Regions from separate parts of the Streptomyces sp. NPDC032745 genome, predicted to be linked through region 1. Evidence: riboswitches for the same ligand, from Rfam matches in the RefSeq annotation. Region 1 holds a riboswitch; each other region holds the start of a gene.

What was found. Region 1 has a riboswitch for cyclic di-AMP ahead of ACZ5WG_RS20200 (LysM peptidoglycan-binding domain-containing M23 family metallopeptidase). Riboswitches for the same ligand answer to the same signal wherever they lie in the genome.
Region 2: it holds a riboswitch for cyclic di-AMP, as region 1 does, so the genes downstream of both, ACZ5WG_RS28365 (M23 family metallopeptidase) here and ACZ5WG_RS20200 (LysM peptidoglycan-binding domain-containing M23 family metallopeptidase) in region 1, are expected to answer to the same signal.
Region 3: it holds a riboswitch for cyclic di-AMP, as region 1 does, so the genes downstream of both, ACZ5WG_RS18900 (transglycosylase family protein) here and ACZ5WG_RS20200 (LysM peptidoglycan-binding domain-containing M23 family metallopeptidase) in region 1, are expected to answer to the same signal.

Annotation. Positions count from the first base shown of each region.
Region 1 is NZ_JBVING010000007.1:232,083-239,033, forward strand. It holds gene ACZ5WG_RS20190 (MBL fold metallo-hydrolase) at 1-1,027, opposite strand, end outside; gene ACZ5WG_RS20195 (SGNH/GDSL hydrolase family protein) at 1,216-2,001, opposite strand; gene ACZ5WG_RS20200 (LysM peptidoglycan-binding domain-containing M23 family metallopeptidase) at 2,170-3,138, opposite strand; cyclic di-AMP (ydaO/yuaA leader) riboswitch at 3,141-3,317, opposite strand; gene ACZ5WG_RS20205 (tyrosine-protein phosphatase) at 3,629-4,450, shown strand; gene ACZ5WG_RS20210 (aspartate aminotransferase family protein) at 4,507-5,889, opposite strand; gene hpnH (adenosyl-hopene transferase HpnH) at 5,886-6,914, opposite strand; gene ACZ5WG_RS20220 (phosphorylase family protein) at 6,920-6,951, opposite strand, start outside.
Region 2 is NZ_JBVING010000012.1:154,477-161,427, reverse strand. It holds gene ACZ5WG_RS28380 (bifunctional acetate--CoA ligase family protein/GNAT family N-acetyltransferase) at 1-1,587, opposite strand, end outside; gene ACZ5WG_RS28375 (HPr family phosphocarrier protein) at 1,772-2,053, shown strand; gene ACZ5WG_RS28370 (GntR family transcriptional regulator) at 2,222-2,887, opposite strand; gene ACZ5WG_RS28365 (M23 family metallopeptidase) at 3,089-3,883, opposite strand; cyclic di-AMP (ydaO/yuaA leader) riboswitch at 3,897-4,055, opposite strand; gene ACZ5WG_RS28360 (M16 family metallopeptidase) at 4,239-5,606, opposite strand; gene ACZ5WG_RS28355 (M16 family metallopeptidase) at 5,627-6,951, opposite strand, start outside.
Region 3 is NZ_JBVING010000006.1:406,190-413,140, forward strand. It holds gene ACZ5WG_RS18890 (cytochrome P450 family protein) at 1-660, shown strand, start outside; gene ACZ5WG_RS18895 (LysM peptidoglycan-binding domain-containing protein) at 763-1,803, shown strand; cyclic di-AMP (ydaO/yuaA leader) riboswitch at 2,086-2,257, shown strand; gene ACZ5WG_RS18900 (transglycosylase family protein) at 2,260-2,952, shown strand; gene eno (phosphopyruvate hydratase) at 3,229-4,515, shown strand; gene ACZ5WG_RS18910 (FtsB family cell division protein) at 4,620-5,108, shown strand; gene ACZ5WG_RS18915 (DUF501 domain-containing protein) at 5,183-5,758, shown strand; gene ACZ5WG_RS18920 (Ppx/GppA phosphatase family protein) at 5,755-6,696, shown strand.

The DNA of each region.
Region 1 (6,951 bases):
GCGCGATCGCCGCCCCGGTGGCCTGGGCGGCGGTCACGGTGCCCTCGCCGGGCTCGTCCCACGGGTGCGGGGCCAGGTTGAAGGTGCCCCAGTGGATCGGCAGCATCGTGCCGTGCGGGATCCCGCCCTGGAGGTCGAGGTGGGCGCGCATGCCCTCCTCGGGGGTCATGTGGATGTCGGGCCAGTACTCCGAGTACGCACCGATCTGGATCATCGTGGCGTCGAAGGGGCCGTGCTCGGCGCCGATCTCCCCGAACCCGGGGAAGTAGCCGGTGTCGCCGCTGTGGAAGATCCGGTGTTCCTCGCCCGCGACGACCCAGGAGGCCCACAGGGTGTTCTGCTGGTTGCGCAGGCCGCGCCCGCAGAAGTGCCGGGCCGGCGTGGCCGTCAGCGAGAGCCCCGCGATCTTGGTGCCCTCGTTCCAGTCGAGCTCCCGCAGCCGGTCCGGCGACACCCCCCAGCGCTCCAGGTGGGCGCCCACCCCGAGCGGGACGGCGAAGACCGTGTCCGTACCGGCCAGCTCCTTGATGGTCGGCAGGTCGAGGTGGTCGTAGTGGTCGTGCGAGATCACCACGACGTCGACCGGCCCCAGCGAGGCCAGCGGTACGGGTACGGGGTGCAGCCGCTTGGGCCCGGCGAACGGGAAGGGAGAGCACCGCTCGCCCCACACCGGGTCGAACAGCACCCGCCGCCCGTCGATCTCCGCGAGTACGCCGGAGTGCCCCATCCAGGTCAGGCGCAATCCGCTGACCGGCGGCTTCGCCAGCTCGGCGAGGGTCGTCGGGTAGACCGGGATGGGAGCTCCGGGGTTCCGCCGGATCCGCTGCTCCTTGTGGAAGTAGATCTTGGCGAACTCCATCATGGAGCCGGAAGGCCTGGTCCGGGCCCCGACCGGGTTCTGGAAAACACCGTCGGCGAAGTTCGGCGAGCGGTGGATCCGCTCCAGCCGCGCGCCGGACGGATCCGCGCCGAAGGCTTCGGGCCGCAGGGCACGCAGCCGTGGACGCAGGGGACGGGAGCCGGTCAAAGCGCCTCCTGGGAGGTGGGACGGATGGGCGTGAAGGGCCGTACTGGTTTCCGGTCTATCACCATGCCAACGCGCACCGGCCCCGAAGGATTCCGCCGCGCGTCCCCGTCCTCCTGCCCCCGTCCCCTTCCCCTGCTCGGCTACCCGGCCACCCCGCTGCTCCGGCGCCCCGCCCCTCCTGCGCCGGGCTAGAGCGGCAGCAGGTCCGGACGCTTCGCCTCCACGTGGTCCCCGGAGGACTCCCCGCGCAGCCGCCGCCCGATCCACGGCACCAGGTACTCCCGCGCCCACTGGATGTTGTCCCGGGTCACGTCCACCGAGCCGCGCGGCTGTTGCGGCGGCCAGGGCTGGTCGGGGTCGGCCGGCACCTCGAACCCCAGCACCTGGGCGGCGCGCAGCGCGACCCGGGTGTGCCCCTCGGGCGAGAGGTGCAGCCGGTCGTCGTCCCAAGCACGCCGGTCCTGTACGGACTTCAGCGACCAGAGGTCGAGCACCGGGCAGTCGTAGCGGTCGGCGATGGCGCGCACATGGGCGCTGTACGTGGCCACCTTGCCCCGGAGGTGCTTGAGGACCGGCACGCCGCGGGTGTCGAAGCCGGTGGTGATCATGACGTGGCCGACGGCTCCGGTGAGGTCGGCCACGGCCGCCTCGAACCGCTCCGCCACGTCGTCGGGGTCGCTGCCGGGCCGGATGATGTCGTTGCCGCCGGCGCAGAAGCTCACCAGGTCCGGTGCGAGCTCCTTGGCCCGGGGGACCTGTTCGGCCACGATCTGGTCGAGGAGGCGCCCCCGCACGGCCAGGTTCGCGTACCGGAATTCATGTTCCTCGCGCTGATCGGCCAGGAGTACGGCCAGCCGGTCCGCCCAGCCGAGAAAGGTCTCCCCGGGCCCCGGGTCCCCCACACCCTCGGTGAAGCTGTCCCCGATCGCCGCGTACGAGCCGATGGTCTTGAGTGTCGTCTTCGTCGCTGCCACGAGAACACATCCTTCACCCCGGCACGTGACCTACGCCACCGTAGGAAGGGGTTGACGGACCGTGATCTATACCACCTGGTCGGTACGGAATAACAAGGCGTGGGGCCGGGACCCCCCTCGGGTCCCGGCCCCACGAGTCCGGTTGCCTCGCTCCGACGGCGGGAGCCGTCAGATGCTCACGCCCTTGGTGCGGAGGTAGGCCAGCGGGTCGATGTCCGAGCCGTAGGACGGTCCGGTGCGGATCTCGAAGTGCAGGTGCGGGCCGGTCGAGTTGCCGGTGGAGCCGGAGAGGCCGATGGTCTGGCCGCCGGTGACGCTCTGGCCGGCCGAGACGGAGAGCTGGGACAGGTGGCCGTACTGGGAGTACTTGCCGTCCGCGTGCCGGATGACGACCTCGTTGCCGTACGCGCCGGCCCAGCCGGCGGAGACCACGGTGCCCGCGCCCACGGCCCGGACGGTGGTGCCGGAGCTCGCGATGAAGTCGACACCGGTGTGGTAGCCGCTGGACCACATGGCTCCGGGGGTCTTGTACTGGGTCGAGATCCCGCCGCCGACGGGGGCGACGAAGCCGGCGGCGGTGACCGTACCGGCGGAGGACTTGGCGGCGGTGCTCTTCTTGGCGGGCGCGGCGGCGGCTGCGGCCGCGGGGGCGGCGGGGGCCGGCGCGGCGTCCGAGGAGCCCTTGCCGTCCGAGGCCGAGGACTTCTTCGCCGGGGCCGGAGCGGACTCCTCGGCCGGAGCCTGCGCAGCCGGAGCCGCCCCGCCCCGCGCACCGAGGGTCAGCTTCAGCCCGGGGTGGATCAGCGACGGGTCGGTGCCGACGGCCTCGCGGTTGTCGGCGTACAGCTGCTGCCAGCCGCCCGAGAGGTGGCGGTCCTGGGCGATCTTGGAGAGGTAGTCGCCCGGCACGACCGTGTAGACGGCCGGCGCGGACTGCGCGGCAGCGGCGGGCGCGGCCTGCAGCGCCACCGGAACCTGCGGGGCCTGCACGGGAGCCGTGGCGGGGGCGGCGACCGCGTGGGCGCCGGCGGCACCCAGCAGCGGCAGCGCGAGGGCCGCACCACCGGTGCCTGCCACGGCGAAGCCGCGCGCCACGGAACGGGACTTGGGACGGCGGTGCTTACCCTTTGCAGGCATGGCGAATTCCTCTCCGTCGCCTGCGAGGTGAGCTGTCGGGTTCGGACTGGAGATGTCCGGCCGTACATGAACGGAGCATGTACGGCTTCACCCCGAGCTGCGCCGATACAAAGATCGGGAACAGCGGCTTACCTGGTTCCCCCGCTCCTGCCGCGCGCGTGAATAGTCGGGTGCGGTTTCCGGACGGCGGCAGGATTCGGCGGTCCATCCGGATCGATCGCGAAGGTAATCGAGTTCAGCCGCACGGAACAAGCCACGAATTTCCTGACGGATTCACAGGCCGGGGAGTTCGGCGGAATTCCGGTCACCCTCCGTCCATTCCCCGCCGCCAACAACCGCCCCGGCCGGGCCTTTCGACTTCGACGATCAGGCACTCACGGTCACCGTATGATCTGGCTCACGGGGCTGCACCCGATCTCGCCTCCGGTTATGGCAAGTTGGCCCCAAGTAGCGTAATTCGGACATCCCACGACGACGCGGAGGAGTTCCCGTGACCCAGCAGATACCCCAGCCCCCGCGGACGGAGCCCGTACCGGAGCCGGAGCTGGCCGGAGTGCGCAACTTCCGCGATGTGGGCGGCCTTCCGACCACCGACGGACTGAGGGTCAAGCCAGGAAAACTGTTCCGTAGCGGACATCTGGCACATGCCACCGAAACCGACGCAGAATTCCTCGCGTCGCTCGGCCTCCACACGATTTTCGACTTCCGCAACGGCGCCGACCACGCCCTCGAGGGACCCGACGTCGAGCTTCCCGGCGTGCGGAACGTCAACATCCCGCTTTCGGATCCGGCCGACGGCAAGGAATTCTGGAAGATGGTCCGCGGGGGCGATCTCGAGCAGCTCCGCGGAATCCTGGGCGAGGGGAAGGGAGCCGCCCGGATGGCCAACTCGTACCGTTCGATGGTCAAGCACCGCACCGCCGAGCACGGCCGGGTCGTGCGCGCCCTCGCCGAGGACAGCGTTCCGGCGCTCATGCACTGCGCGGCCGGCAAGGACCGGGCCGGCCTGTCGATCGCCGTCACCCTGCTCGCGCTCGGCGTCGAGCGCGAGGCGATCGTGGCGGACTACCTGGAGTCCAACGCCCCGCACCGCCGCTACCGGGTGCGCCGTACCAGTGACGCCCCCGAGGCCCGCTCCCCCGAGGTGATGGAGCTGCTCTCCCCGCTCTTCGACGCCCGCGCCGAGTACCTGACGGCCGCCTTCGACACCATCGACGAGCACTGGGGCGGGGTCGACCGGTACCTCGCCGAGGGCCTCGGACTCACGCCCGAGACCCTCGACCGGCTGCGGGAGCAGCTGCTCGACCGATGACCCGGCGATGACCCGACCGACGGCCCGGCCGGGAAACCGGGCAGCGGAGCAGGCCGTCAGCCGCCGCCGACGGCCTGCTTCACCAGCGTCCTGCCGAAGTCCCACATCAGAGCGCCTCCGCCGTGCGCCTCGTCCATGACCGCGCGGAAGGCGCCGACGAACCGGTCGACGTCCCGCTCGTCCACGATCAGCGGCGGGATGAGCTTGATGACCTCCAGATGGTCGCCGGAGACCTGCGTCAGGATCCGGTGCTTCTGCAGCAGCGGCACCACGACCATCTGGGCGAAGAGCCCCTTGCGGGCCGCCTGGAGCATGGTCCACCGGCTGCGCAGCCCCAGCGAGGACGGCCGCCCGAACTCGATCCCGATCATGAGGCCGCGCCCCCGCACCTCGTGGAGCAGCTCGTACTCGTCCACGAGCGCCGCGAGCCGCCCGCGCAGCAGGTCGCCCATCGCGCGGGCGTTCGCGACCACCGACTCGTCCTCCATGACGCAGAGCACGGCCAGCCCGGCCGCCATCGCCTGCGCGTTGGATCCGAAGCTGGCGGAGTGCACCAGCACCCGGTCCATGGACGAATAGACCTTTTTGAAGATCCAGTCCTTGCCCAGGGTCGCGCCGACCGGCACGTAGCCGCCCGACAGTGCCTTGGCCACGCACACCAGGTCCGGCTCCACGCCCGGCTCGTGCTGGTACGCGTAGAAATCGCCGGTCCGGCCGAGGCCCGTCTGCACCTCGTCGGCGATCAGCAACGCCTTGTGCCGGTGCAGCAGCTCCTGCGCTGCGAGCAGGAACCCGGGCGGGGCCGCGAGCACGCCCTTGCCCTGGACCGGCTCGACGACGAAGGCGGCGACGTCGCCCCGCTTCAGCTCCCGCTCCAGGGCTGCCAGGTCCCCGAGGGCGATCTTCGTATCGGGCAGCAGCGGCGCGAAGCCGTCCCGGAACCCGCCCTCCCCGTTGACCGAGAGCGAACCCGCGGTCAGGCCGTGGAAGGCGTGGTCGCAGTAGAGAACCCTCGTCCGCCCGGTGGCGTACCGGGCGAACTTCAGGGCGGTCTCCACGGCCTCGGTGCCGCTGTTGCCGAAGAAGACCCGGTCCAGGTGCGGGCTGTGGGAGAGCAGCTTCTCCGCCAGCAGCCCGGGCAGCGGCTGGCAGTCGAAGCGGGTCAGATCGGCGAGCTGTGCGTCCAGGACGTCGTGCAGGGCCTGGCGGACCACCGGGTGGTGGCGGCCCAGGCCCATCACTCCGAACCCGGCCAGCATGTCCAGGTAGTCGTTGCCGTCGGCGTCCCAGAAGTGCGCGCCCTCGGCCCGTACGTAGACCTTGTCGAAGCCGATCGTGTGCAGCATCCGGGGCAGCTGGTGGTTGAGGTGCTTGGTGTGCAGCTCGTACCGTTCCCCGCCCCGCTCGTCCAGCAGGGCGCGGAGGTCGAAGCCGGTCACTGCTTCTCCCGGTTCCCCGAGACCGTCTCCCGGGCCGCGCGCAGGGACTCCTTGAGGGAGCCCATGGTGGCGAGGACGGCGGTGGGCTCGTAGCCGCAGTGCGCCATGCAATTCGCGCAGCGCGGGTCCTTTCCGCGGCCGTACTTGCTCCAGTCGGTCTCCTCGATCAGTTCCCGGTACGTCGGCACGTAGCCGTCGCTCATCAGATAGCAGGGGCGCTGCCAGCCGAAGAGGGAGTAATTGGGAATGGCCCAGGCGGTGCAGGGGAAATCCACCTTGCCTTCCAGGAAGTCGAGGAAGAGCGGGGAGTGGTTGAGCCGCCAGCGCCTCCGGTTTCCGCCCGCGAAGGCCTTCTTGAAGAGTTCCCTGGTCTGTTCGACGCCCAGGAAGTGTTCCTGGTCAGGGGCCTTTTCGTAGGCGTAGGCGGGCGAGATCATCATTTCGTCGACCTTGAGGTCGTCATTGAGGTAGTTGAGCACCTCGATGATCGTCTGCGGGGTGTCGGTGTTGAAGAAGGTGGAGTTGGTGGTGACCCGGAACCCGCGCCGCTTCGCCTCCTTGATGGCGGCGACCGCCTCGTCGAAGACGCCTTCCTTGGCGACCGACTCGTCGTGCCGTTCGCGCAGCCCGTCGATGTGCACGGCGAAGGCGAAGTACGGGGACGGGGTGAACTTCTCGATCTTCTTGCGCAGCAGCATCGCGTTGGTGCAGAGGAACACGTACTTCCGCTTGGCCACCAACTGCCGCACGATCTCGTCGATCTGCGGGTGCATCAGGGGCTCGCCGCCCGCGATGGACACCATGGGTGCGCCGGACTCCAGGACGGCGCCGACGGCCTGGGCGACCGGCATGCGCTGCTTGAGCACGCCGGCCGGGTGCTGGATCTTCCCGCACCCCTCGCAGGCCAGGTTGCAGGCGTAGAGCGGCTCCAGCTCGACGATCAGCGGGAACTTCTCACGCTTGCGGAGCTTCTGTTCGAGAAGATACGTCCCGACCCTGATGGACTGTCGCAGTGGCATGGCCATCTGGCTCACCTCCTGGGGAGCAGCAAAGAACGGTGCC
Region 2 (6,951 bases), on a different contig from region 1:
GGCCCCCGGCCGCAGCCCCTGCGTGAGGCAGGCGTCGTACGTGAGGACACCCAGCGACTCCGAATTGCCGAGGATCGCCACGCGCGGCCCGGCCGGCAGCGGCTGCGAGGCCAGCAGCAGCCCGACGTCCACCAGCTCCGTCACGGTGTCGACGCGGAGCACCCCGGCCTGCCGCAGCAGAGCCGAGACCGTGGTGTCCGGGAGCCTGGTCCCGGGGACCACGTGCCCGGCCGGGGTGTGCCGGCCGCCCTTCGCGACGACCACCGGCTTCACGGCCGCCGTCCGCCGCGCGAGCCGCGTGAACTTCCGCGGGTTGCCCAGGGTTTCGAGGTACATCAGCGCGACGTCGGTGGCCTCGTCCTCGTACCAGTACTGCAGGATGTCGTTGCCGGAGACGTCCGCCCGGTTGCCGGCCGAGACGAAGGACGACAGGCCCTCGCCGCGCCGCAGCAGTGCGGACAGGAGCGAGATGCCGATCGCCCCGGACTGGGTGAACAGCCCGATGCGGCCCCGGATCGGCGCGGGCGCCGGGGTCAGGGAGGCGTTGAGCCCGACCTCCGGCGCGGTGTTGATCACGCCGTACGCGTTCGGCCCGATCAGCCGCATCCCGTACGAGCGCACCTGGCGCACCAGTTCGCGCTGCCGGTCGAGCCCGGCCGCACCGCTCTCCCCGTAACCGGCGGAGAGCACCACCAGCCCCTGCACCCCGTGCTCGCCGCACGCGGCCACGGCCTCCGGGACGCGCTCGGCGGGGATCGCGATCACCGCGAGGTCGACCGGGGAGTCGATGTCGCCGAGCGCGCGGTAGGCCCGTACGCCGTCCAGCAGGTCGGTGGTGACGGCCTCGTTCACGGCGTAGAGGTGGCCTTGGAAGCCGCCGTCGCGCAGGTTCCGCAGGGCCGCCGCGCCGACTCCCCCGCCGGAGCGGCTGACTCCGATCACCGCCACCGAGCCGGGGGCGAGCAGCCGCTGCACGGAGCGGGCCTCGGCGCGCTGCTCGCGGGCGCGCTGCACGGCCAGGGATTCGGCGGTGGGTTCGAGGTCGAGGGTGAGGTGGACGGAGCCGTCCTCGAAGCTGCGCTTCTGCTGGTAGCCGGCGTCGGTGAAGACCTTGATCATCTTGCCGTTGGCGGGCAGTACCTCGGCCGCGAACCGGCGGATGCCCCGCTCGCGGGCGACCGCGCCGATGTGTTCGAGGAGCGCGGAGGCGACCCCGCGGCCCTGGTGGGCGTCCTGGACGAGGAAGGCCACCTCGGCCTCGTCGGCGGGGGCGGAGGCGGGCCGGCCGTCGGGGCCGATCCGGTCGTAGCGGACGGTGCCGATGAACTCCTCGCCGATGGTCGCCGCGAGGCCGACCCGGTCCACGTAGTCGTGGTGCGTGAAGCGGTGCACGTCGCGGTCGGACAGCCGGGGGTAGGGCGCGAAGAAGCGGTAGTACTTCGACTCGTCGGAGACCTGCTCGTAGAAGCTGACCAGCCGGCCCGCGTCCTCCGTGGTGATGGGCCTGATCCGGGCGGTGCCGCCGTCGCGCAGGACGACGTCCGCTTCCCAGTGGGCCGGGTACGAGGGGTCCGACGCGGTGGTCATGCGGCGATCTTAAGGCCAGGACCGGCCGGACAGCTCCTGCGCGGCGCGCGAGGCAAGCAGGGGCAAATGAGTGCAAGCTGGGGTAGGTCGAACCGCGGAGGATTCGAGCCGAAGGTCGGTCGGAGCATTCGAGGCGCCGTGAGAGACTGGTCTAGACAACCGTAAGAACCTGAAGGGCATCACCATGGCAGAGCGCCGCGTCAACGTCGGCTGGGCCGAGGGCCTGCACGCTCGTCCCGCCTCGATCTTCGTCCGCGCGACGACCGCTTCCGGCGTCCCGGTGACCATCTCGAAGGCCGACGGGAACCCCGTCAACGCCGCGTCCATGCTCGCGGTGCTCGGCCTGGGCGCCCAGGGCGGCGAGGAGATCATCCTCGCGTCCGACGCCGAGGGTGCCGAGGCGGCGCTGGACCGCCTCGCGAAGCTGGTCGCCGAGGGCCTCGAGGAGCTCCCCGAGACCGTCTGACCCTTCGGGTTCGCCCCCGGGCGTGCGACGAAGCCGCGGCCGCCGGAATTCCGGCGGCCGCGGCTTCGTCGTTTTCAGGAATTCCATCGCCCGCACCGGGTGACCGCGAATGCGCCGCCAATGCGCCGCGAATTCGGACGCCGCCCCCACATTAATACGCGCTATTTGTTAATGCGGACCGCCCGCCATGTTTACGGCATGTTGCGAAGTCCTCACGCGCAGCCGGTGCGCCCCGGCCGCCCGGTCCGCGTGGATCGCCGTCAGCGCCCGCGCCCGCTCGGCGTCCCCGCGCGCCACCGCGTCCACGATCGCCCCGTGCTCCGCCCAGGACTCCACGGGCCGGGCCGGCGCCTCCACGGCGTACATCCACGCGACCTTGTGCCGCATTTGCGTGAGCAGCGCGATCAGCCCGGGGCTGCCGGAGGCCTGGGCGAGGGTCTCGTGGAACCAGCCGCCCAGGGACCGCAGGTCCTCCCCCTGCCCCCGCCTGGCCCGCTCCTGGCCCAGTCTGACCAGCCCGCGCAGCACCTTGAGGTGGGCCTCGGTGCGCCGGCGGGCGGCCCGGGCCGCGGCCAGCGGCTCGATCAGCATCCGCAGTTCCAGGAGGTCGGCCGCCTCCTGCTCGGTGGGCTCGGCGACGCAGGCTCCCGCATGCCGCCGGGTGGTGACGAAGCCCTCGGACTCCAGGGTCCGCAGTGCCTCGCGGACCGGCACGCGGGAGACCCCGTACCGGCGGGCCAGCAGCTCCTCGGTCAGCCGGCCGCCCGGCTCGAAGACTCCGGAGACGATGTCGTCGCGGATTGCCGTGCATACCGCGTGCGCAGGAATACGCAAGTCCGGACCTCCGCCTATTTCCGACTGCCGACGTCATTGCCGCGACCGTGCTGGGATCGTACTGGGACTCTATTGCAACACGCGATGTTTTCCGAGCGCGGACGGAAATCGCGAATATTTACAGCCACAATGCGGCCACGTGCGGCCACAACGCGAAGGCCCCGGCTCGGGGAGCCGGGGCCTTCGGTGAAGTGCTTCGGGTCAGACGTCGACGCCGTGGTTGCGCAGGTACGCGACCGGGTCGATGTCCGAGCCGTACTGGGCGCCGGTGCGGGCCTCGAAGTGCAGGTGCGGGCCGCTGGAGTTGCCGGTGGAGCCCGACAGGCCGATCTGCTGGCCCGGGGTGACCTGCTCGCCCACCGAGACGCTCAGCGAGGTCATGTGGCCGTACTGGGTGTAGGTGCCGTCGTTGTGCTTGATGACGACGTTGTTGCCGTACGCGCCGCCCCAGCCGGCCTCGACCACGGTTCCGGCGCCCACCGCGTGCACCGAGGTGCCGGAGGCCGCGTGGAAGTCGATGCCGGTGTGGCTGCCGGAGGACCACATGCCGCCGCCCGCGTGCCACTGGGTGCTGATGTAGGAGCCGTCGACGGGGGCGACGAAGGTGTTGAGGCGCTTGCGCTCCTCCTCGCGGGCGGCGCGCTCGGCGGCCTCGCGCTCGGCCTTCGCCTTCTCCTCGGCCTTCTGCTTGGCCTCGGCGGCGCGCGCCTTCGCGTCGGCCTCCGCCTTCGCCTTGGCGGCCGCGGCCTCTGCCGCGTGCTCCTGGGCCTCGGCCTGGGCCTCGATCTGGACCGGGAGGTCCTCGGCCGTCACGACGGCGTTCAGGCCGGTGTCCTCCATGGAGGGGGCCTTGTCCGACGCGGCGAACGCCGGGCCTGCGAGGGAGCCGACGACACCGGTGGTGGCGAGGGCGGCTATGCCGGCGTAGCCGGCGGTCTTGCGGCTCAGACGACTGGAACCACGGTGCTTACCGGCGGCACGACTGCCAAACGCCATGAAGGGGCTGATCCTTTCCTTCCTTCTCGCCTACCGGGTTAGCTGACGGGTTCGGAGCAGGAAGGTCTCCTACGGGCCCCCTCTGACGAGGCGGTCCGATTCACCCCAGGGACACATGTGGGTCCCCGGCTCCCCAGGCTCGCGCCTGACGGGGACTCGGCGATCGCTGCCCGGTGCCGCGGATGCGGCGCGTACAACTGACGGACAGCACGCCCGACGCTAGGCGGATCATCAGTCAATCGCCAAACAGACACGCCTTTTTGTTGCGTACGCCACACCACATACAAGCAACCTCTCCGCTAAACAGACAAAAAGGGCCCCGGTGGACAAGCCACCGGAGCCCTTGGGATGTCCGTCAGTTGGTGACGACGGTGACCTCGCCGATCCCGAGCGCCCGCACCGGCGCCTCGATCTGCGAGGCGTCGCCCACCAGGACGGTGACCAGGCGGTCCACCGGGAAGGCGGCCAGGACGGCCGAAGTCGCCTCCACCGTGCCCGTTTGGGCCAGCTGCGCGTACAACCGGGCCTGGTAGTCGTCCGGGAGCTCCTGCTCGACCTGGTCGGCGAGCGTGCCTGCGACGGCTGCGGCCGTCTCGAACTTGAGCGGGGCCACGCCCACCAAGTTCTGCACCGCCACGTCCCGTTCGGCATCGGTCAGGCCGCCCTCCGCGAGGGTGCGGAGCACCTTCCAGAGGTCGTCGAGCGCCGGGCCCGTGTTGGGGGTGTCCACGGAGCCGCTGATGGCGAGCATCGAGGCGCCCTTGCCGTCGGCGGTGGAGCGCAGCACCTGGCCGAAGGCGCGCACACCGTACGTGTAGCCCTTCTCCTCGCGCAGCACCTTGTCCAGGCGCGAGGTGAGGGTGCCGCCCAGGCAGTACGTGCCGAGCACCTGGGCCGCCCACACCCGGTCGTGGCGGTCCGCCCCGATCCGGCCGATCAGCAGCTGGGTCTGGACCGCGCCGGGCCGGTCCACGATGACCACGCGGCCGGTGTCGTCGGCGGTCACCGGCGGCACCGGGAGGGCAGCGGCGGTGTTGCCCGTCCAGGTGCCCAGGGTGTCCGCCAGTACGGCGTCCAGGTCGATGCCGGTCAGGTCGCCGACGACCACCGCGGTGGCGGTGGCGGGGCGTACGTGGGTCTCGAAGAAGGCACGCACGGCCGCGGAGTCGATCCGGGCGACCGTCTCCTCGGTGCCCTGGCGCGGGCGGGACATCCGCAGCGTGGCCGGGAAGAGCTGCTTCGAGAGTTCCTTGGCGGCGCGGCGCTGCGGGTTGGCCAGCTCGTGCGGGATCTCGTCGAGGCGGTTGCGCACCAGGCGGTCCACCTCGGCGTCGGCGAAGGCGGGCGCGCGCAGCGCCTCGGCGAGGAGGCCCAGCGCCTTGGCCAGCCGGGAGGCCGGCACCTCCAGGGAGACCCGCACGCCCGGGTGGTCGGCGTGCGCGTCGAGCGTGGCGCCGCAGCGCTCCAGCTCGGCCGCGAACTCCTCGGCGGAGTGCTTGTCGGTGCCCTCGGAGAGCGCGCGGGCCATGATGGTCGCGACGCCGTCCAGGCCCTGGGGCTCGGCGTCCAGCGGGGCGGCGAGGTTGACCTCGACGGCGACGACCTGCTGGCCGGGGCGGTGGCAGCGCAGCAGGGTCAGCCCGTTGGGCAGCGAGCCCCGCTCGGGCGCCGGGAAGGCCCAGGGGCGGGCCTGGCCGGCCTGCGGCTGCGGGTGGAAGGTCATCGTGACGGCTGCGGTGTCGCTCACTGCTCCGCCCCCTCGTTCTCGTCGTTCTCGTCGGCCCCGTCGGCCTCTGCCGGGAGCGGCTCGTACACCAGCACCGCGCGGTTGTCGGGGCGCAGTCGGGCCGCGGCCACGGCCTGCACCTCCTCGGCGGTGATGTCGAGGACCCGCTGGACGGCGCTGAGCGCCAGCTGCGGGTCGCCGAACAGTACGGCGAAGCGGCAGAGTTCGTCGGCGCGGCCGGCCACCGTGCTCAGCCGGTCCAGCCACTCGCGCTCCAGCTGCGCCTGGGCGCGCTCCATCTCCTCGGCCGTCGGGCCCTCGGCGGCGAACCGCGCGAGCTCCTCGTCGACGGCCGCCTCGATGTCGGGCACCTCGACCCCGCTGGACGTCTTCACGTCCAGCCAGCCCAGCGAGGGCGCGCCGGCCAGCCGCAGCATGCCGAAGCCGGCCGCCACGGCCGTCTGGTCGCGGCGGACCAGGCGGTTGTGCAGCCGGGAGGACTCGCCGCCGCCCAGGACGGTCAGCGCCACGTCGGCGGCGTCGCATTCGCGGGTGCCGTCGTGCGGGAGCCGGTAGGCGGCCATCAGCGCGCGGGCCGGGACCTCCTCGACGATCTCCTCGCGCAGCTCCCGGCCCATGATCTCGGGCAGCGTGCCGTCGCGCGGCGGCTGCTTGCCGTCGTGCCCGGGGATGGTCCCGAAGTACTTCTCGATCCAGGCGAGCGTCTGCTCGGGGTCGATGTCGCCGACGACCGACAGCACCGCGTTGTTGGGCGCGTAGTACGTACGGAAGAAGGAGCGGGCGTCCTCCAGGGAGGCCGCGTCCAGGTCGGCCATGGAGCCGATCGGGGTGTGGTGGTACGGGTGGCCCTCGGGGTACGCCAGGGCGGTCAGCTTCTCGAAGGCCGTGCCGTACGGGACGTTGTCGTACCGCTGGCGGCGCTCGTTCTTGACGACGTCGCGCTGGTTCTCCATGGACTCGTCGTCCAGGGCCGCCAGCAGCGAGCCCATCCGGTCCGCCTCGAGCCAGAGCGCGAGCTCCAGCTGGTGGGCCGGCATGGTCTCGAAATAGTTGGTCCGCTCGAAGCTGGTCGTGCCGTTGAGCGAACCCCCGGCACCCTGGACGAGCTCGAAGTGGCCGTTGCCGGGTACGCTCGCCGAGCCCTGGAACATCAGGTGCTCGAAGAGGTGAGCCAGACCGGTTCGCCCCTTGACTTCATGGCGCGATCCGACGTCGTACCAGAGGCAGACCGCGGCGACCGGGGTCAGGTGATCCTCGGAGAGCACCACGCGCAGGCCGTTGGCCAGCCTGTGCTCGGTCGCTGTGAGGCCGCCGGAGCCGG
Region 3 (6,951 bases), on a different contig from region 1:
ACCTATCTCGGTGAACTCATCCACCGTAAAAGGGACGATCTGGGCAATGACCTCATCTCCGACCTGATCCGCGCGAGTGACCACGGGGACCACCTGACGGAGGCCGAGGCCACGGCGATGGCCTTCATCCTCCTGTTCGCGGGCTTCGAGACCACGGTCAATCTGATCGGAAACGGGGTGCATGCCCTATTCATGAACCCGGATCAGCGCACCCGCCTCCAGGACTCCCTCGCCGCCGGGGAGAGCGGCCTGCTGGAGACCGGCATCGAGGAGCTGCTCCGCTACGACGGTCCCGTGGAGCTGGCCACCTGGCGGTTCGCCACCGAGCCGCTGACCCTCGGGGGCCAGGAGATCGCAGCCGGCGATCCGGTGCTCGTCGTCCTCGCCGCGGCCGACCGGGACCCCGAGCGGTTCGCCGATCCGGACACCCTCGACCTCTCCCGCAGTGACAACCAGCACCTCGGATACGGGCACGGCATCCACTACTGCCTGGGTGCTCCGCTCGCACGACTTGAAGGGCAGACGGCGCTTGCGACTTTGCTGACGCGTCTGCCAGATCTGGAACTCGCTGTTCCGCCCAACGAGCTTCGCTGGCGCGGGGGTCTGATCATGCGTGGCCTGCGCACTCTTCCCGTCAGGTTCACAGCTCGAAACATCTGAAGGGTCCCTGACCGTAAGTCAGCCCCCGCCAGGAGTTGTTACTGACGTGCTAAGACGGCTAGGTTCTGCCGTTACCCAGTCGTTATGCGAAAGGTGCAGCTCATGCGTTCCGGGAACGGCCGCCACAGACGCCCCCGCCAGGTACCCGCGATAGTCGTCACCGCCGGAGTCACCGGTTCCGCCTTGGCCCTGCCACTCCTCGCCGCCACCGGCGCGAGCGCGGCGGACACCTCCACGTGGGACAAGGTCGCCGAGTGCGAGAGCGGCGGCTCCTGGAGCGCCAACTCCGGCAGCGGGTCGTACGGCGGACTTTCGTTCACGCAGGAGCAGTGGAACTCCTCGGGTGGCCTCGACTTCGCCGAGCGCCCCGACCTCGCCAGCCGTTCGCAGCAGATCGCCGTCGCCGAGCGGGTCCTGGGCACCCAGGGCCCCCGGGCGTGGGGGCAGTGCTCGGAGTCGGCCGGGCTGACCCAGCAGGCCCCCGCCGCGGCCGTGGACCCGGGCCTGCCCGGCACGCTCGGCCCCGTCGCCCCGAGCGCCTCGCGCCCCGACGACTCGGTCCCGGCCGGCGGTTCCGGCGCCAAGGCGAGGGACTTCGGCGCCCCGACCCAGGCCCCCACGCCGGTCTTCACGCTCCCGCCGGCGCCGCTCGCACCGAACAGCGGACTGCCCGTCATGCCCGACCCGGACGTGCCGTCCACGTCGCCGACCGTCCCGGGGCTCCCGGGCGACCCGACCGCGAACCCGGGTACCCCCACGGCCCCGACGACGCCCACCGCGCCGACGACCCCGGGGAGCCCGACCACGCCCGGGAACCCGGCGGACCCGACTGCTCCGGTCACCCCGGCCGACCCCGGCGCCCCCGCGGCCCCGGGTACCCCGGGCGCCTCCACCGACCCGAGTGCCATCCCGGACACCTCCGGCACCGGCAAGCACCGTGGTACGCCAGCCCTCGAGCTGACCGCCGCATCTGAGGGGGCGTCGGCGCCCTCGTACACCGTCCAGGCGGGCGACAGCCTGGCCACCATCGCGTCTGCCAAGAAGGTCAAGGGCGGCTGGAACGCGCTCTACCAGGCCAACGAGCAGGTCATCGGCAATGACGCCGATCTGATCAAGCCCGGCCAGAACCTGGATCTAAGCTAGGAATAGCGGCACTTCGGACACCCGGAAAGAGCTGAATGTCCGTTATCTGCAAGTGAGACATGTGTCTCTTCCGGTCAACTGGCGTGTCCCGCCTGGAGCCTTCCGCAAACCCCGTCCTCACCTGCGCAAACGGCAGTAAAGGGAGCGCAAGTAGGGGCCGTTTCTCCCCGGTGTTCCTCGTTGAACATCGGGGAGAGACCTGCCTACCTTCTGAGTCGCCCGCCACCGCGGGCTCCTTCGACCGCATCGCCGAATCCTGCCGGCGGCCGGAGGGAACAGTCGTCGCGTCAAGCGCCGAAGGCAGGAGCGGGGGAACCAAGGTAGGCGCCGGGACCGGCCGTTGAGAGACGGTCACGGAAACGGCTAGGGGTTAAGTCGTGCGCCACGTCGCACGGCCGGGCACTCATCCGCCCGAACCCGACAGCTCACCTCGCAGGCGTCGGTGAGGAGAACTCCATGCTGCTTTCCGGCAAGGGCAAGCACCGCCGCGCCTCCAAGGCCGCCCGCATCGTCACGCTCGCCGGCGTCACCGGCGTCGCCGTCGCCGCCCCGCTGATGGCGGCCGGCTCGGCCTCCGCCGCCACCGCCACCGAGTGGGACCGCGTCGCGCAGTGCGAGTCCGGCGGCAACTGGTCCATCAACACGGGCAACGGCTACTACGGCGGCCTGCAGTTCTCGTCCTCCACCTGGGCCGCGTACGGCGGCAAGGCGTACGCCGCGCAGGCCAACCAGGCCTCCAAGTCGCAGCAGATAGCCGTCGCCGAGAAGGTCCTCAAGGGCCAGGGCAAGGGCGCGTGGCCGTCCTGCGGCGTCGGCCTCTCCAACTCCTCTTACACCGGCGGTGGTACGACCGACACCCCGAAGAAGACGGAGCAGAAGACCGAGACCAAGAAGACCCAGCCGAAGAAGACCGAGCCGAAGAAGGAGACGAAGCGCTCCGAGGCTCCGACGACCCGCTCCGAGCGCTCCGAGGCCCCGGCCCCGAAGACCGGCAACGGCTCGTACGAGGTCAAGCCCGGCGACACCCTGGGCACCATCGCCGAGGCCAACGGCGTCAAGGGCGGCTGGGAGAAGCTCTTCGAGCTCAACAAGGACATCGTCTCGGACGCCGACCTGATCTTCCCGGGTCAGAAGCTGAAGCTCAGCTGAACCCTGCCGTAACAACTGCGGCACCGAGCACAACACGCAGCATCCCCACCGCCCGGCGCGTCTTCCCCCCACGCGCCGGGCGGCGGCGTTTTGTCCGGCCGGGACGCCGGTGGTCAGGAGTCCTATGTACCGGAAGGCGGGTATTCGGGCCCTTTTTCGTCCCAGGAGGCGGGCGGTCGGCCGGCCCAGTGCCCGGAGCCGGTTAGGCTCTAGTCGGCGAGGCCGTCCCACGGCCTGACATGCCACCGCACACCCAGCGTCACATCCCAGAAGGAGATGCTCGTGCCGTCCATCGACGTCGTCGTAGCCCGGGAAATCCTGGACTCCCGAGGCAACCCCACGGTCGAGGTCGAGGTGGGCCTCGACGATGGCAGCACCGGCCGTGCTGCAGTTCCGTCCGGCGCCTCCACCGGTGCCTTCGAGGCCATTGAGCTCCGTGACGGTGACCCCAACCGTTACATGGGCAAGGGTGTCGAGAAGGCCGTCCTCGCGGTCATCGAGCAGATCGGCCCGGAGCTCGTCGGCTACGACGCCACCGAGCAGCGCCTGATCGACCAGGCCATGTTCGACCTGGACGCCACCGACAACAAGGGCTCGCTCGGCGCCAACGCCATCCTCGGCGTGTCCCTCGCCGTCGCGCACGCCGCGTCCGAGGCCTCGGACCTCCCGCTCTTCCGCTACCTCGGCGGCCCGAACGCGCACCTGCTGCCCGTTCCGATGATGAACATCCTCAACGGTGGGTCGCACGCCGACTCCAACGTGGACATCCAGGAGTTCATGATCGCCCCGATCGGCGCGGAGTCCTTCTCCGAGGCCCTGCGCTGGGGTGCCGAGGTCTACCACACCCTCAAGAAGGTCCTGCACACCAAGGGCCTCTCCACCGGCCTGGGCGACGAGGGCGGCTTCGCCCCGAACCTGGAGTCCAACCGCGCCGCGCTCGACCTCATCGTCGAGGCCATCAAGCAGGCCGGCTACACCCCGGGCAAGGACATCGCGCTCGCGCTCGACGTCGCCGCGTCCGAGTTCTACAAGGACGGCAAGTACGAGTTCGAGGGCCAGTCCCGCTCGGCCGCCGAGATGACCGAGTACTACGAGGAGCTCGTCTCCGCGTACCCGCTCGTCTCCATCGAGGACCCGCTCTACGAGGACGACTGGGCCGGCTGGAAGGTCATCACCGACCGCCTCGGCGCCAAGGTCCAGATCGTCGGCGACGACCTCTTCGTCACCAACCCCGAGCGCCTGGCCCGCGGTATCGAGGAGGGCTCCGCGAACGCCCTGCTCGTCAAGGTGAACCAGATCGGTTCGCTGACCGAGACCCTCGACGCCGTCGAGATGGCCCAGCGCAACGGCTTCAAGTGCATGATGTCCCACCGCTCCGGTGAGACCGAGGACGTCACCATCGCCGACCTCGCCGTCGCCGTGAACTGCGGTCAGATCAAGACCGGCGCCCCGGCCCGCTCGGACCGCGTCGCCAAGTACAACCAGCTGCTGCGCATCGAGGAGATCCTCGACGACGCCGCGGTGTACGCGGGCCGCTCCGCCTTCCCGCGCTTCAAGGGCTAAGGGTTAACCACGCTCTTGCTTCCGTACGTCCCCGCACTCGGTCCCGTACCGTGTGCGGGGACGTATTGCGTAGTGCGCACCGGGTACAAGGGGAGGCGGGATCAATGGCCGGGAACCGGGATCGGTTCTCCACCTTCTCCACCGCGACCAGGCTCAAGCAGCTCGGCGAGCGGACCGCAGCCCACGTCTACCGCTCGCAGACGCGCCGCCAGGTCCGCCGCAGCCGGCTCACCGGCCGGGCCGCGCTCCTGGTGCTCGTCCTCTGTACGCTGGTCGTCGCCCTCGCGTATCCGATGCGCCAGTACGTCTCCCAGCGCTCGGAGATCGCGGAGCAGCGGCGGGCCGCCGAGGCCGCGAGCCGGCGCCTCGAACGCCTCCGCGACGAGAAGGCCCGCTGGCAGGACAACGCGTACGCGGAGCAGCAGGCGCGCAAGCACCTGCACTTCGTCCGCCCGGGCGAGATCAGCTACATCATGACCGACCCCGGGGCCGGGGCCGCCGAGCGGCACCGCACCGGAACGGCCGGATCCGGCCGGCCCTGGTACTCGAACGTCTGGGACGGCGTCGACAAGGCCGACCGCCCCGGCGAGTGACGAGCAACGGCACTCCGAGTACCGCACCCCGAGCACCGCACCCATCCACGAGAACGAAGAGACTTCCTCCAGGCATGCAGACGCCCCCGCCCCAGACCGACCGGACCGAGCCGACCGACGCGGACATCGAGGCGTTCGAGCAGCAGCTCGGCCGCCCGCCGCGCGGGCTGCGCGCCATCGCCCACCGCTGCCCCTGCGGCCAGCCGGACGTGGTGGAGACCGCCCCGCGCCTCCCCGACGGCACGCCCTTCCCGACGCTGTACTACCTCACCTGCCCGCGCGCGGCCTCCGCGATCGGCACGCTCGAGGCGAACGGTGTGATGAAGGAGATGCAGGCCCGCCTCGCCGAGGACCCCGAGCTGGCCGCCGCCTACCAGGCCGCGCACGAGGACTACATCCGTCGCCGCGACGCCATCGAGGTGCTGCAGGGCTTCCCGAGCGCCGGCGGGATGCCGGACCGGGTGAAGTGCCTGCACGTGCTGGTCGGCCACTCGCTCGCCGCCGGCCCCGGGGTGAACCCGTTCGGCGACGAGGCGCTGGCGATGCTGCCGGAGTGGTGGGCCAAGGGCGCCTGCGTCACCCCGTGCGCGGAGAAGGCGGAGGCCGCGGAGGCCGCGGAGGCCGCGGACAAGAAGGAGCCGGACGCGTGACCCGGGTCGCCGGCATCGACTGCGGTACCAACTCCATCCGCCTGCTCGTCGCGGACTGCGACCCGCTGACCGGCGAGCTGGTCGAGCTGGACCGGCGGATGACGATCGTCCGCCTCGGCCAGGGCGTGGACAAGACGGGCCGGCTGGCCCCGGAGGCGCTCGAGCGCACGTTCGCGGCCTGCCGCGAGTACGCGGCGGTGATCAAGGAGCTGGGTGCGGAGCGGCTGCGCTTCGTGGCGACCTCGGCCTCCCGCGACGCCGAGAACCGGGACGAGTTCGTGCAGGGGGTCCTCGGCATCCTGGGCGTCGAGCCCGAGGTGATCTCCGGTGACCAGGAGGCGGAGTTCTCCTTCATCGGTGCCACCAAGGAGCTGACGGGCACCACGCACATGGAGAAGCCGTTCCTGGTGGTGGACATCGGCGGCGGCTCGACCGAGTTCGTGGTCGGCGAGGAGCACGTACGGGCGGCCCTTTCGGTCGACGTGGGCTGCGTCCGCATGACCGAGCGCCACCTGGTCGTGGACGGTGCGGTCACCGACCCGCCGACCGAGCAGCAGATCGCCGCCATACGGGCCGACATCGAGGCGGCGCTGGACCTCGTGGAGCAGACGGTCCCGCTGTCCGAGGCGCGCACGCTGGTGGGCCTGGCCGGCTCGGTGACCACGGTCGCCGGGATCGCCCTCGGGCTGCCGGAGTACATCTCCTCGGCGATCCACCACGCGCGCGTCCCGTACGAGACGGTCCGGGAGATCAGTGGGCGGATGCTGACGGCCACGCACGCCGAACGCGCGGCGATCCCGGTCCTGCACCCGGGCCGGGTGGACGTCATCGGCGCGGGCACCCTGGTGCTGCTCGCGATCATGGAGCGCATCGGCGCCTCGGAAGTCGTGGTCTCGGAGCACGACATCCTCGACGGAATCGCCTGGTCCATCGCCTGACGGGCGGGTCGCGGGGGGCTTGTGCGGGGCTCGTGCGAGGGTCGCGGAGGGCCTGCCGAGGACCTCTGCGGGCCCTTACGGGGGTCTTAGGTCCCCTCGTGCACAGAAAGTTCGTGAAGTTCTTCACAAGGAAAAGGGGCCTGATGGGCCGCGGGAAGGGCCCTTCGGGGGGCTCCCGGGGCTCGCAGGCCCTTTTTGCCTGAACGTTCGTGTGTTTCGAGGGCGCGGTCCGGCCTCGTCGGTAGGTATCCACCA